2 linked regions of the Cecembia calidifontis genome follow. The protein of the gene in region 1 interacts with the protein of each later gene in a pairwise test. Links are inferred from orthologs where the notes say so. Each region holds a gene or a part of one and is shown in the gene's direction. Other genes may lie near its edges.

Region 1 (8,926 bases):
CAATCAGTACAGCGAGTGGTTTTAGCTGGGAATCAATTGTAAACTTTACGCTTTACAGAACAGTAACCATGGAATTGGGTGAAGGCTTGGATGAAATTGTTATCGCAGGATTTACCGATCTAGGAAACTTCGCAATTCCTGGTAGACCATTCAATGTGATTAAGGGTTTTGGTATTGAAAGAACTGATGACGGCCAGCCAATTGTATTGCCTAACGGTGATTATCAAGTCTCTGCTGAATTGGAAGAACTTGGTGATCCAAACCCAGCTTGGACAGGTTCTTGGATCAATACCTTCAGGTACAAAGGATTCTTCTTGAATGCGATGATCGAGTACAGACATAGAGGTGCTATCTTCTCCAACACTGTTACCGCTACGCTTGCAAGGGGTGTAACCAAAGACCCAGTAGTAGACAGGGAATTGACCTTTATCCTTCCTGGTGTAAAAAGAGCAGCTGATGGTAGCTTCGTACCTAATGATATTCAGGTTACTGCTTCCAACTACTTCTTCAACAACTACCATGGAGCAGTTGATGCAGCCAACGTGTTTGACGGATCAGCTATCAGGTTGAGAGAAGTTTCTTTGGGATATGATATTCCTGGTTCTGTGATTTCAAGAACTCCATTCAAGAGAGCTTCTGTTGCACTTTCTGCTACTAACCTTTGGTTTAGGGCATTGAACTTCCCTCCTAACATGAACTTCGATCCAGATGTATTAGGTACAGGTGTGGGTAACGGTTTGGGCTTTGACTTCGTGACAGGACCTAGTTCCAGAAGATTTGGTGGTACTGTAACCCTTGCTTTCTAATCACCTAAAACGAAAAGACAATGAAAAGAATACTATATAGCTTATTTACTGCCCTGAGTTTGCTGGTGGTAAGTGCCTGTGACCTGGATCTGCAAGATGATCCAAATGCGGTCACTAGAAGTACAGCTAACCCTGATCTTGTTTTGAACAGGATACAGTTGGATTTTCCAGCTCATTTTGACGGAACAAGTTTCTATGGGATGAGGTTGACAAGGATGATGGGGCAGCCCAACAACTTGTATGAGCAGGCTTACATTCCAGTTACTTTTAATACTGTCTGGACCAATGCTTATGCCAACCTCTTAAATGATATCAAATTCTTGGAGGAAATTGCAACAGAAAGAAACTTCCAAAGACACTTGGGCATTGCCAGAACTTTGAAGGCTTATATCCTGATGAACTTGGTGGATTGGTTTGGTGATGTTCCTTACACCGAGGCTTTAGATCCTAACAATTTTAACCCGAAATTGGATAATGGTGCGGCAATTTATGCAGAAGCTTTGGCAATTTTGGACCAGGCTGCTGCTAACTTTACCGCAGTTCCTTCTGCCGGCAATCCACAGGATTTGTATTACAATAGGGATTATACCAAATGGAGAAAGTTGATCAATACATTGAAATTAAGGGCACATTTGAACTTGAAGCTGACCAATGCTACTGGTTCTGCTGCGGCAATCAATGCTCTGATCACTGAAGGTAATTTGATTGGCACAGGTGATGATTTTGTTTTCCGTTTCGGAACAAACTTCACCGATCCTGCTTCTCAGCACCCTTATTACAATCAATATAACAATGGTGGTGGCGGTGAATATCACTCTACCTGGTACATGTTCCACTTGACAGAAGCGAAAGGTTTTGACGATCCCAGAGCAAGATATTACCTATATAGACAGAGAATTACAAACCCCACAGATCCTGATCAATTAAGATGTATTTCTGAGATTGCACCAGGCCATTATTTAGCAGGTGGTTGGCCATTCTGTTTGCCAGGTAATAGAGGATATTGGGGTAGAGATCACCTGAACGCTGAGGGTATTCCACCAGATGGGCCTTTGAGAACCCAATGGGGCGTTTATCCAGTCGGTGGTCGATTTGATGACAATGCCAATACTTCAGTAAGCAGAGGCGCTGGTGCCAATGGGGCAGGTATTTGGCCTATCATGATGGCTTCCTTCGTAGATTTTATGAGAGCTGAAGCTGCCTTAACCCTTCCTGGTGTTGCCGGTAATACAATAGAATTGATGGAAAGTGGTATCAGAAAATCCATGAATTTTGTACGGTCGTTCTCAGTAGCATCTTCGGGCTCCAATGCTGCTGCCATTCAGGCTTGGCAAAATGATGCAGGATATGCTACTTCAGTGAACAATTACATTAACTATGTTATAAATGAATGGAATGCTGCACCAAATGATGACAGGAGGATGAACCTCATCGCCAGAGAATACTGGTTGTCTTTGTTCGGCAACGGTAACGAAGCTTACAACCTTTACAGAAGAACCGGAAAGCCGGATAACATGCAGCCAGGATTGTTGGAAAATTTTGGTACTTTCCCAAGATCGCTTCCATATCCTAACAACCACGTAGTTACCAACAGCAATGCTCAGCCTAAAGCAGGTCTAAGTGTAAGGGTGTTCTGGGATAATAATCCAATAGGCAATTTCCCAAATGGGATATATTAATCTTTGACCTTTAAATTGAAAGTTATGAAAATTAATAAAATTGGTTTTGGATTCTTGATGTCCCTTATGATGGTGTTTTCTGCCTGTGTGGACTTTGTGGATCCTACGATACCATATAAAACATTTGATACTGCCCTTTACCTAAGAACATTGGAGCGTTCAACAGACCTCAATTTCTTTAACTTGGGCAATGCACGCGTTAGGCTTACTTTAGAAGCTGTGGATGCTGAAGGGGGAGAGACACTTCAGTCTGTGGAAGTTAGGGTAAGACATAGAAGATTGATTACTGGGGTTGGTTTTCAATATATTCCAACAGGTACAGCTACCAATGTTCAAGATGTTTTGGTTAAAACGTTGACTAAAGCAGATTTTCAAAAAGCTACAGAAAACCCTAACCATCCGACTCAAACCTATTTGAGAACAACATTTGAGGTTACCGCTACGGAAATGATTGCTGCTTTGGGTCTTACAGCAGCTCAAATTGAAGGTGGTGATGTTTTTGAAGTTAGATTACGTGCCACAGACAGGTTTGGCAGAGTCTTTACAGATACCAACCGTTCTTCTGATGTAGCAGGTGGTTTCTTCTATGCTTCTCCATTCTTCTATGCTGCAAGCGTAGTCTGCCCTTCTGATCTAGAAGGTACTTACAGATTCAGACATGATGGCGCTACCGGTCCTTTAGGTTCTTGCCCTCCTTCTTTTGAAGGGACCACTACCTGGACCAGGACTGGTCCTACGACCTATAGGGTTTCTGATGGAACCTTCGGTTACTGGGCTTGTATCGGTGATACCTGGGGTAATGGTAATGTGGTTATCTCGGATGCTTGTGGTAGATTGACCATGAGTGGTGCTGATAAATATGGTGACCTCTACTCCATGGAGGTTCTCAGCTCTAGCGCATCTGAATTGGTTTTCAGATGGGTGAATACTTATGGGGAATCCGGAACAGTAACTATGTTTGCCAATGAGGGCAAGCCATTCCCTCCTGGTTTGAGATAATGATAAAATCAAGTCAACTAGTAAACTTTCTTCATAAAAAAAGCAGCGCTCTATGGGCGCTGTTTTTTTGTTTTGCTTAATTGATATACATTTAATTCTGTTTTTGACCATTTTTTGGCTTTTAATCCTGGTTACTTTAGTGTTTTTCCGTTCATATTTTCCTTTTGGAAGAAAAAGACACCGATTGATAGAATAATATTTGGTTAGGGTCGTGAATTTGAAGAAAAATAAATATATATGGATATTCGGTTATACGGTTTTTTTACAATTTTATTTACCTATACCTTTGTAAACAAAGACATTAAATCGATATGGATAATTATTCCTACATTTCCAATGCGCATGTGGCTTACATTGATGAGCTGTATGCGGAATATAAAAAGAACCCTGATTCAATAGACCCAAGTTGGAAGACTTTTTTTGACGGCTTTGATTTTGCCATTACAAAATTTGGAGAGGACGAAGAAGGTGGTGCGGTAAAAGTTGTTGCAGGAAACGGTGAGAGCAGACCTGCAGTGAGCGGTGCTTTGGCTACCAGAGGTACAATCATGGATATGGAGCAATTGCCCAAAGAGATCAAAGTAAGGGCCTTGATCCATGCTTACAGGTCAAGGGCACACCTGAGATCCAAAACCAACCCAGTAAGGGAAAGAAGGGATAGGAAAGCTTTGATTGATCTTGAGGATTTTGGCTTAGACCAAAATGATCTGAATACCGAGTTTCAAGCCGGAAATGAAATTGGTATTGGTACTGCCAAGCTTTCAAAAATTGTTGAGGCTCTCAAAATCATTTATGAAGGTGCGATTGGTTTTGAATATCTGTACATCAGGGATCCGGAGATGTTGGATTGGTTGAAAACCAAAATTGAAAAAGAAGCTCTGGCTTTTAATCCCTCTGTAGAAGAGAAAAAAAGAATTCTATTTAAATTAAATCAGGCTGTTGTATTTGAGAATTTTCTTCATACCAAATATTTGGGCCAAAAAAGATTTTCCCTTGAAGGTGGTGAAAGCACCATCCCTTTCCTGGACGCGGTAATCAATACTGCTGCGGATTATGGAGTAGAAGAGGTGATGATCGGTATGGCACACAGGGGACGTCTCAATGTCCTCGCCAATATCATGGGTAAAACTTATGAACAGATTTTCTCAGAATTTGAAGGTACTGCCAAGCCTGACCTCACCATGGGTGATGGGGATGTAAAATACCATATGGGTTATTCTTCCGATATCATTACTACAGGTGATAAAAAAGTGAACCTTAAACTGGCTCCTAACCCTTCCCATTTGGAGGCGGTGGATCCTGTAGTGGAAGGTTTTATACGTGCCAAAATTGATTCCCAGCATAAAGGGAATTCCAAGAAAGCTCTACCCATTTTAGTTCATGGTGATGCTGCGGTAGCCGGCCAGGGTATCGTGTATGAAGTTACCCAGATGGCGGGCTTGAAAGGCTATAATACCGGAGGCACCATACATTTTGTCATCAATAACCAAGTAGGTTTTACGACCGACTTTGATGATGCCAGAACTTCTATTTATTGTACAGATGTGGCCAAAATTATAGATGCTCCGGTCATCCACGTAAATGGTGACAATGCGGAAGCAGTAGTTTTTGCAGCCAAATTGGCCGCTGAATTCCGTCAAAAATTTGACAAAGACATTTTTGTGGATATGGTTTGTTACAGAAGACATGGCCACAATGAGTCTGATGAGCCAAAATTCACCCAGCCTGAGTTGTACAATATCATCTCCAAGCATCCCAATCCAAGGGAGATTTATGTAAAAAGATTGACCGAAAGAGGGGATATTGATGCCAAGATCGCCAAGCAAATGGATGAAGAATTCCGTAAGCTTTTGCAGGACAGGTTGAACATGGTGAAAGAGAAGCCTCTTCCCTATCAATTTACCAAATTCGAAAAAGCCTGGCAGGAACTGAGAAAATCCACTCCAGAAGATTTTGAAAAATCACCTGAAACCGGCATCAACCTGGATATGGTGGAGAAAGTGGCTGAAGCCCTGACCACCATCCCTAAAGGTTTCAAACCGATCAAACAAATTGAAGTGCAGTTGAAGCAAAGGAAGGACATGTTCTTCCAATCCAAATCCCTCAACTGGGCCGCAGCCGAATTGCTGGCATATGGTTCATTATTGCTGGAAGGCAAGACCGTGCGGATTACAGGGCAGGATGTTCAGCGTGGAACTTTCTCCCATAGACATGCGGTGGTACATGATGCCAATACCAACAAACCGTACAATTTCCTCAAAGAATTGAAGGACAGTAAAGCCCAGTTCCATATCTACAACTCCCTGCTTTCTGAATATGCTGTGTTGGGATTTGAATATGGATATGCCATGGCCAATCCGCATTCTTTGGCTATTTGGGAGGCCCAGTTTGGTGACTTTGCCAACGGCGCTCAGACCATGATCGACCAGTTTATCTCCTCTGCTGAATCTAAATGGGGTAAAATGAACGGTATGGTATTGTTATTGCCCCATGGTTATGAAGGCCAAGGTCCTGAGCACTCCAATGCCAGACCTGAAAGGTTCCTTCAGTTGTCTGCTGAATACAATATTGTAGTAGCCAATATAACCATACCTTCAAACTTCTTCCATTTGCTCAGAAGGCAGTTGGCATGGGAGTTCCGAAAACCTTGTATTGTGATGTCCCCAAAGTCTCTTTTGAGGCATCCAAAAGTTGTTTCTCCTTTGGAAGAATTTACTTCCGGAAGGTTCAGAGAGCTTATTCCTGATACAACGGCAAAAGCGGCAGATGTAAAACGAGTGGTGCTTTGCTCAGGTAAAATATATTACGATTTGGATGAAGCCAGAGAAAAGGAGAAAGTAAAAGATGTCGCGATCATTCGTGTTGAACAGCTGCATCCACTTCCCAAGAAGCAAATTCTAGAAGTATTGAAGCAGTACAAAGGTGCTGAGATATACTGGGTACAGGAAGAACCGGAAAATATGGGTTATTGGAATTACATGTTGAGAATGCTTTACAAGGAGATTCCAATGGAAGTGATTTCCAGAAAACCATCTGCTTCTCCAGCAACCGGATACCACAAGGTACACGTGGAAGAGCAGTCGGCCATTATCAATAAAGCGTTAAAACTTTCGTAAATAACCCCTAATCCCGAAGGCATAAAGGATTCGGGATATAGGTTTAATTTAAATTTTATCCAATTAAATTAGCCTTAGGCCTGCTGGAGCGGGCTTGGGGGTAAAAAAGAAAAAACAATGAGCCTAGAAATGAAAGTCCCCGCTGTAGGGGAATCCATTAGTGAAGTGACCATCGGAAAATGGTTTAAAAAAGACGGTGACCAAGTGGCCATGGATGAAGTGATCTGTGAATTGGAATCCGATAAAGCAACGTTTGAACTTACTGCTGAGCAAGCAGGAGTATTGAGAATAAAAGCACAAGAGGGCGAAACCTTGGAGATAGGTTCAGTTATCTGCGTCATAGAAGATGGTGCTGCCGTATCCGCGGCCCCTGCTCAAGCTGCTAAAAGTAAAGAAACCACCGCTAGCGGTACCAAGACAGGAGAGGTTAAAGAAATGATCGTTCCCCCAGTCGGAGAATCCATTACAGAAGTTACTTTGGCCTCTTGGTTGAAAGCGGATGGCGAATTTGTTCAGTTGGATGAGATCATTGCAGAAGTCGATTCTGATAAAGCGACTTTTGAATTGCCGGCCGAGGCAACAGGGATTTTAAGGCATGTTGCCAAGGAAGGGGACACATTGGAGATCGGTGGCTTGATCTGCAAAATTGAAGTGGTAGAAGGGGGTGCTCCGGCGCAAACAGCTGCCCCAGCTGCTGCTCCCGCAGCCTCATCAAGTGCTTCTCCATCTGGATCACAGACATATGCTACGGGACATGCTTCTCCTGCAGCGGCAAAAATCATAGCTGAGAAAGGTTTGAATCCAGCTGAGATCGCAGGAACCGGAAAAGATGGAAGGATCACAAAAGAAGATGCCTTGACTGCCCAGCCTAAACCACAGGCAGCTCCTCAAGCTGCAGCCCAACCCGCTGCTCCTAAAGTTTCAGAAACAGCTGCAGCTCCAAGAGTATTTGGTTCAAGAGAAAGCAGAAGAGAGAAGATGTCTTCCTTGAGAAGAACGGTTTCGAGGAGGTTGGTATCCGTGAAAAATGAAACTGCCATGCTTACCACTTTCAATGAGGTGAACATGGCGCCGATCATGGAGCTGAGAAAGAAGTTTAAAGACCAGTTTAAAGAGAAGCATGGGGTCAACCTTGGTTTCATGTCCTTCTTTACCAAGGCAGTATGCGTAGCCCTTCAGGAATGGCCTGCAGTAAATGCCATGATTGATGGGAATGAGATTGTTTACCATGATTTCTGTGACATTTCTATTGCGGTATCCGCGCCAAAAGGTCTGGTAGTGCCTGTGATCAGAAATGCCGAATCCATGAGCTTCGAACAGATTGAAAAAGAGGTTGTCCGATTGGCTACCAAAGCAAGAGACAACAAATTATCCATTGAAGAAATGACAGGGGGTACCTTTACCATTACCAATGGAGGAATCTTCGGTTCCATGATGTCCACGCCGATCATCAATGCGCCTCAGTCTGCTATCTTGGGTATGCATAACATCGTAGAAAGACCGGTAGCTGAAAACGGACAGGTGGTTATCCGTCCGATGATGTACCTTGCCCTTTCTTATGATCACAGAATCATCGATGGTAGGGAGTCAGTAAGCTTCCTGGTAAGGGTAAAACAGCTCTTGGAAGATCCTACGAGGTTGTTGTTTGGAGTTTAAAGAGAGGCGAGAAGCTAGATTCTAGAAACAAGACACAAGAGATAAGACACAAGAAACAAGAAGCAAGAAGCGAGAGTCAAAGTGTACCATGTACCAAGTACAAAGTACCATGTAGCAGAGCGTAGTACAAGAAAATGCTCAGTGGTTATTAATCGGTTATTTATCCGTTTATAATTTGTATAGTTCTTTTCTTTGCAGTTAGATTTAGGCTAAAAGTTCACCTTAAATCCAACAAATATGCACCGATACAAAGAATTACATGTATGGCAAAAGGCCATTGATCTCGCTGTTGAAGTTTACAGGATAACTGAGAAACTACCTGCAGAAGAAAAGTATGGGTTGATTTCTCAAATGAACAAATCCGCAGTTTCTATTCCTTCAAATATTGCTGAAGGGGCAGGAAGAAATGGAAAGAAAGAATTTGACAATTTCTTGGGAATAGCCTTAGGCTCTTCCTTTGAACTAGATACTCAAATTTTTATTTCTAATAGGTTGGATTATATTAACGATCAAGATTTCCAACATCTTGAGAGTGAATTGGAGCATCTTCAAAACATGATCGTTAAACTTAAAAAAAGTTTAAATATTCACTAATCACCGCGTACTTGGTACATCGTACTTGGTACTTGGTACAAAGTCTTAAATATGTACGACCTAATAGTAATCGGTT
Region 2 (6,359 bases), 4.2 Mb from region 1 along the record:
CTGCTCTGTACCAAAGAAAACACCAAAAAAACCAGTATCTGAATAGGTCTGGTAATGGGATTCCACGCTGTACACATAGCCATGTTTTTCTCTCAATGCCATATTCAGGCGGGAGTTCATACTGGGACCCCCGAGTATATTATTGAGCAGATAGAGCTTAAACCTTCTTGGATCAAACATCGAGAAGGCAGGTTTTCCAATGGCGCAGTGGGCCTGGGTGATCTCCTTCATTACCATTTTCGTTTTGGGCTGATAATTTGAAAATCCGCTGCGGACATATAGGCTTCTTTTATGCGGTATCTCAGAAAGGAGTCCCTCGATTTTTTGTAAAGCCTTTTCGAAAGAGATATTGCCGATTACAGAAAATACGATCTGGGTAGTATCCAATCTGCTCGAAACAAAATCAAAAAAATCCTCTTGCCTGAATCTGCTTACAGTTTCTTCATTCCCCAGGATGTTTCTTCCCAAGGCATGGCCTTCAAAAACCATTTCATCAAAATCGTCTTGGAGTGAGTCATCCGGGGAATCTTTGTACATGGCCATTTCCTCCAAAATTACCTGCCTTTCCTTTTCTATCTGCTTTTTTGGGAAGGTAGAATTGAAGGTGATGTCAAAAAGAAGTTCTGCTGCTTTTCCATAATGCTCCTTTAACACACTCGAATAGAAACAAATTTTCTCCTTGGTAGTGTAGGCATTGAGTTCCCCGCCTAAAGACTCAAGACGGTTGATGATATGGTAGGCCTTTCTTTTTTTGGTGCCTTTGAAAGCCATATGTTCCCAAAAATGTGCAATCCCCTCTTCCTCTTTGGATTCATCCCTGCTGCCTATGTTTAACACAAATCCGCAATGGACTATCCTGGTATGGTTGACTTCCTGATGAACAATTCTGATTCCGTTGGCTAATTGCTTTAAATTGTACTGCATGTAATCCTTTTTCCTCACCTCAATGTACAAAAATAAAAGACTTTCAATACTCTTTTTCGATTATTCCAAAGATTCAATTTCCCTTAGTGGTTTTTTTAGCCGGAGTGAATTGATAATTTAGAGTTTTGTAAAGCATGATAAAATCCTTAGACACTTAATTTACTGAATTCATAAGCATTGAAAACTTACTTATCTATGAAATACACACCTCTTCCAAAAAGCCTTTATATCAAAAACAGGAAAAAATTAACCGAGAAATTGCCGGCTAAATCAGTAGCGGTTTTTCATTCCAATGATATTATGCCGACCAATGCAGACGGGACCATGCGTTTCAGACAAAACAATGACCTTTTTTATCTCAGCGGGATTGATCAGGAAGAAAGCATTTTGGTCATCTGCCCTGATTTTCCTGATCCTACTATGCGCGAAATTCTATTTTTAAGGGAAACCAATGAACATATTGCGATTTGGGAAGGGCATAAATACACCAAAGAGGAAGCCCATGAAATTTCAGGAATAGAAAACATCCAATGGGTGAGCAGTTTCGACGGTGTTTTTAATACCCTGATGGCTTTAAGTCAGCATGTTTTATTAAATACCAATGAACATCTCCGTGCAGATATCCAGGTAGAAACCAGAGATGCCAGGTTTATCAAAAAATGTAAGGAAAAGTATCCCCTTCATCACTATCACAGGCTGGCTCCGCTGATGCACCAGTTAAGAGGGGTTAAAGAAAAGGAAGAAATTGACCAAATGCAGATAGCCTGCGATATCACCGAAAAGGGTTTTAGGAGAATACTTTCCTTTGTAAAGCCAGGAGTAACCGAGTACCAGATAGAGGCTGAGTTTATCCATGAATTTGTGAGGAACAGGAGCAAGGGTTTTGCCTATGAACCCATTATTGCTTCTGGGGCAAATGCCTGTGTGCTGCATTACATAGAAAACAAAGATACCTGTAAAGATGGAGACCTGCTTTTACTTGATGTGGGCGCAGAATACGGGAATTATAATGCGGACATGACCCGGACTATTCCTGTAAATGGGAAATTTACAGAAAGACAAAGGAAGGTGTATGATGCAGTATTGAGGGTGCAAAGAGGGGCTATGAATATTCTCAGACCTGGCATCAATATCCAGGATTACCATAAGGAAGTGGGGCTGATCATGCAGTCTGAATTGTTAGGCTTGGGTTTATTGGATCAGACCGACATCAAAAACCAAGACCCCAAATGGCCTGCGTATAAAAAATACTTTATGCATGGCACATCTCACCATTTAGGTTTGGATGTACATGATGTGGGTACCATGTATGACCCGATTACCCCGGGTATGGTTTTTACGGTTGAACCCGGTATCTACATCAGAGAGGAAGGATTGGGGGTCAGGCTCGAAAATAACATCCTGATCCAGGAAAACGGATATTTTGACCTGATGCGCAATATTCCAATTGAGGCGGAAGAAATCGAAGAATTGATGAATCGATGAAATTTTGATTTCGAAAGTCGGATTTCGGAAATGTGAATACCTTGCAATTGATATCGAATACCGGGAATTCCAACATCCGAAATCTGACTTTTAATTTTATTTCTTGTAACTGATCTTATAAATACAATTGGCCATGTCATCCGAGACCAGCAGGCTTCCATCAGGAAGCTGAAGCACATCCACAGGTCTGCCCCATACATCCTGGGTTGCATGGTTGAGCCATCCTTCAGCAAAAACCTCTTCCCTGACCACTTTTTGGTTTTTATCCAATATAACATGTGTAACCTGGTAACCGATTTTTTTGCTGCGGTTCCATGATCCATGCTTGGCAATAAATATGTTGTTATGATATTTTTCAGGGAATTGGGAACCGGTATAAAATCTCATGCCTAAAGGAGCTGTGTGTGGGCCAAGTTTGGCGGCAGGAGCGGTGTAGGCATTTTTATCCTTTCCCTTATTTCCAAACTCCGGGTCTTTGACATCACCGGCATGCCAATAAGGATATCCAAAATGCATGCCTTTTTGGGGAGCATGGTTGAGCTCGCAATCCGGGATATCATCCCCCATCATATCTCTTCCATTATCAGTAAACCATAATTCTTTGCTTTGGGGGTGCCAGGCAAAACCAACAGTATTTCTGACCCCTTTGGCAAAGATCTCTGGCTTAATGATAGGGGAATTGACATCGATCCTGGTGATCGAAGCAAATATTTCTTCTGATTCACAAATATTGCACGGAGCACCAACTGGTACATAGAGCAAACCATCCGGTCCAAAAGCGATAAATTTCCAGCCATGATGGGCCTTGTCCGGATATTGGTCATAGACTACTTCAAATTTTGGATTTTCAAGGTTCTTTTCGATGTTTCGGAAACGTAATATCCTGCTGACTTCTGCCACATAAAGATCCCCATCCTTGAAGGCAACTCCATTGGGCATTCTGAGTCCCGAAGCTAGGGTATATCTTTTATCTGCTTTCCCATCTCCATTGCTGTCCTTTAAGGCATACACGTTTTTCCCCTGCCTGTTGCCGACAAAAATGATACTGCCGTCCGCATTCATGGCCAATGACCTGGCATCGGGGACATCTTCAGCCCAAACCGAAATCTGGAAGCCTGCCGGTAGCTTGATGGTCTCCAGTTGGATGTAATTGTTTTTTTTGTTTTGTCCTGAACAGGAAAAGCTAATCAGGATAAAAAGCCCTAGGATCAGTTGTTTTGCCATTACTTGGTTTTTTAGATTCTCACTCAATTTAACCAAATCTTTCACGCATTGTTAGTCAATTTGGATAAGTGATAAAATGGGTGCTTAAAACCTATTGAAGTTAATTTAAAAGGAAATGTGGAATCCAAACTCAGCTTAGTTTGTTAATTTAGCCGACTGGATTAGCGTATACCTGAATCTGAAGCATGTTATCTATCAATAATCTTTCTTATTATATAGGAGGGAGGGCCCTCTATGAAAATGCCTCTTTGCATATCAAGCCTAAAGATAAAATCGGTTTGGTCGGCCTGAACGGAACAGGAAAATCTACTTTGCTCAAGTTGATCAATGGAGATTATCAGCCCAGTTCCGGAGAAATCCAAAAGGCCAAGGATTGTACCATAGGCTTTCTAAACCAAGATTTGCTTTCCTATCAGTCAGAAGACTGCATATTGGACGTAGCATTAGAGGCTTTTAAAGAAACCCTACAGCTTCAGGAGGAAATTGATAAGGTACTCAAACAGATGGAAACCGATTATTCAGAAGAGACCATCAATAGACTCGCCAAATTGCAGGATCAGTTTGAAGCAAAGGAAGGCTATACCATCAAGGCTAAGGCAGAGGAAGTTTTGGAGGGGATAGGATTTTCGACATTGGATCTGAAAAGACCACTAAAGACTTTTTCAGGAGGATGGAGGATGAGGGTGATGTTGGCCAAGTTGCTTTTGGAAAAACCCTCCTTATTGATGTTGGACGAACCGACAAACCACCTGGATCTTCCCTCTATTCAGTGGGTGGAAAATTATCTGAGGACCTACGAAGGCGCGGTGATTGTGGTTTCTCACGACCAAGAATTCCTGGATAATTGCATCGAAACTACGGTAGAAGTTTCCAATGGAACGCTGACCATGTATCCCGGAAATTATTCTTTCTATCAAAGGGAGAAAAAGGAAAGGATGGAAATCCAGCAGAATGCTTATGAAAACCAGCAGCAGATGATCAAACAAACGGAACGCTTTATTGAGCGTTTCCGTGCCAAGGCTTCCAAATCCAATCAGGTCCAATCCCGTATCAAGGCTTTGGACAGAATGGAAAGGGTAGCAGAAGTAGTGGATGATAACATTGCCGTTAATTTTAAGTTCAAATTTTCCCAAAAATCAGGTAGGGACGTAGTGGTTTTGGACCATGTGTCCAAAGCCTATGGGGACTTGGTCATTCTCAAAAATGCCTCTGCCAGAATTGAAAGAGGAGATAAAATAGCCCTCATCGGGGCCAATGGCAAGGGGAAATCAACCCTCCTCCGGATTATTGATGGAACAGAGCACATTCAGGGTAAGCGAGAACAAGGGCACAATGTCATCAAATCCTTTTATGCGCAGCATCAGCTTGAAGCCCTTAATGTTGACAATGAAATCCTGCAAGAATTGCAACAAGCAGGATCAGGTAAAACCGATACAGAACTCAGGAATGTACTGGGCTGCTTTCTATTTACCAATGACGATGTGTTTAAGAAAATCAAGGTGCTCTCAGGAGGTGAAAAATCAAGGGTAGCGCTTGCCAAAACACTTATTTCTGAGGCTAATTTTCTACTGCTTGATGAGCCTACCAACCACCTGGATATACAATCTGTCAACATCCTGATCCAAGCTTTGCAACAGTACGAAGGTACTTTTATTACTGTTTCCCATGACAGGCATTTCATCCGAGGGGTTGCAAATAAAATTTGGTATATAGAAAATCAAGAAATAAAGGAGTATCCCGGAAGTTACGAGGAGTTTGTATATTGGAAATCCCAACAACAGGAAAACCAAGCCCAGGTCCGGCAAGAGGAAAAAAGCAAAACTGAGCCCAGGAAGAAAGTTTTTAATGATGTAGAACTCCAACAGAACAAAAAAGAGCTCAAGAAAAAAGAACAGGAACTGACTCAATTGGAAAGTAAAATCATGGACTGTGAATCGCTTAAAAGTGAGTTGGAAGCTGCATTGTCAGATCCTGAAAATTACTCCGTTCCGGAAAAATTGGAAAATCTTAACAGGCAGTACCAACAGGTGAAGCTTAAAGAAGATGAACTGAACAGAGAGTGGGAACAACTCGTAGAACTGATTGGGACCCTTCAGGAAAACATCCGATAATGGCATATCCTTTGAGTTAACTGTTTAATCAAGAAAAACTGATGATGCGCAAAATTCTTATTCTATTTTCCCTCTTTCTTTGGTCTGAAACTGTCATAGGGCAGGCTAACAAAGTGTTATATGACAGGGTCTTTGAAGAAAATATCCAATCAGTTAGGCTTTTTCCTATGAGAGGGGATTTGGATGCACAGATGAATTCTCCTGTTATTCAACTTGGCGGCAACATCCCACTTGTTTTATTATTTGATGACCTGGCCTATGATCCTGATATGTATTCTGTGAAAATCATTCACTGTAATATGGACTGGACTCCTTCGGATCTCAAAGAACCGGAATACCTCGATGCCTACAACGAGTTCAATGTGACTTCCTACGATTATTCTATCGATACCCGAATTCCCTACATTCATTATCGCTTTACCATTCCTCCGGTAAAAAAATCAGGGAATTATGCCGTGATGGTTTACCGGGGTAGGGACCAAAATCAACCCATTATCACAAGAAGGTTCATGGTGTTCCAAAACATGGTCAATCTTGCAGCAAGGGTTGTCCCTCCCAGTCAAACCGAGATGAGAAGGCAAGTGCAGCAGATCAATGTCAATATCAATTATAAGG

What was found.
Region 2: the proteins of BC751_RS02215 (region 1) and BC751_RS20395 interact in binary tests that used the Escherichia coli proteins (3 or more experiments, as listed by UniProt). The link is inferred for Cecembia calidifontis from one-to-one orthologs.

What each region holds. Positions count from the first base shown.
Region 1 is NZ_SGXG01000001.1:496,711-505,636, reverse strand. What follows is about bases 3,483-6,800. They hold BC751_RS02215 (2-oxoglutarate dehydrogenase E1 component), read left to right. Parts: upstream 3,483-3,795; coding sequence 3,796-6,600; downstream 6,601-6,800. Other genes in these bases: odhB (2-oxoglutarate dehydrogenase complex dihydrolipoyllysine-residue succinyltransferase), read left to right, coding at 6,718-6,800; BC751_RS02220 (hypothetical protein), read left to right, coding at 3,483-3,484. Also shown: BC751_RS02230 (SusC/RagA family TonB-linked outer membrane protein), read left to right, coding at 1-806; BC751_RS02225 (SusD/RagB family nutrient-binding outer membrane lipoprotein), read left to right, coding at 827-2,485; more of BC751_RS02220, read left to right, coding at 2,510-3,482; more of odhB, read left to right, coding at 6,801-8,256; BC751_RS02205 (four helix bundle protein), read left to right, coding at 8,494-8,850; lpdA (dihydrolipoyl dehydrogenase), read left to right, coding at 8,902-8,926. UniProt on the Escherichia coli protein: E1 component of the 2-oxoglutarate dehydrogenase (OGDH) complex which catalyzes the decarboxylation of 2-oxoglutarate, the first step in the conversion of 2-oxoglutarate to succinyl-CoA and CO(2).
Region 2 is NZ_SGXG01000001.1:4,726,953-4,733,311, reverse strand. What follows is about bases 3,375-6,281. They hold BC751_RS20395 (ABC-F family ATP-binding cassette domain-containing protein), read left to right. Parts: upstream 3,375-3,818; coding sequence 3,819-5,744; downstream 5,745-6,281. Other genes in these bases: BC751_RS20390 (type IX secretion system plug protein), read left to right, coding at 5,786-6,281; BC751_RS20400 (PQQ-dependent sugar dehydrogenase), read right to left, coding at 3,375-3,633. Also shown: BC751_RS20410 (M16 family metallopeptidase), read right to left, coding at 1-924; BC751_RS20405 (aminopeptidase P family protein), read left to right, coding at 1,120-2,409; more of BC751_RS20400, read right to left, coding at 2,506-3,374; more of BC751_RS20390, read left to right, coding at 6,282-6,359. UniProt on the Escherichia coli protein: Genetic data indicate it may be involved in ribosome assembly or function.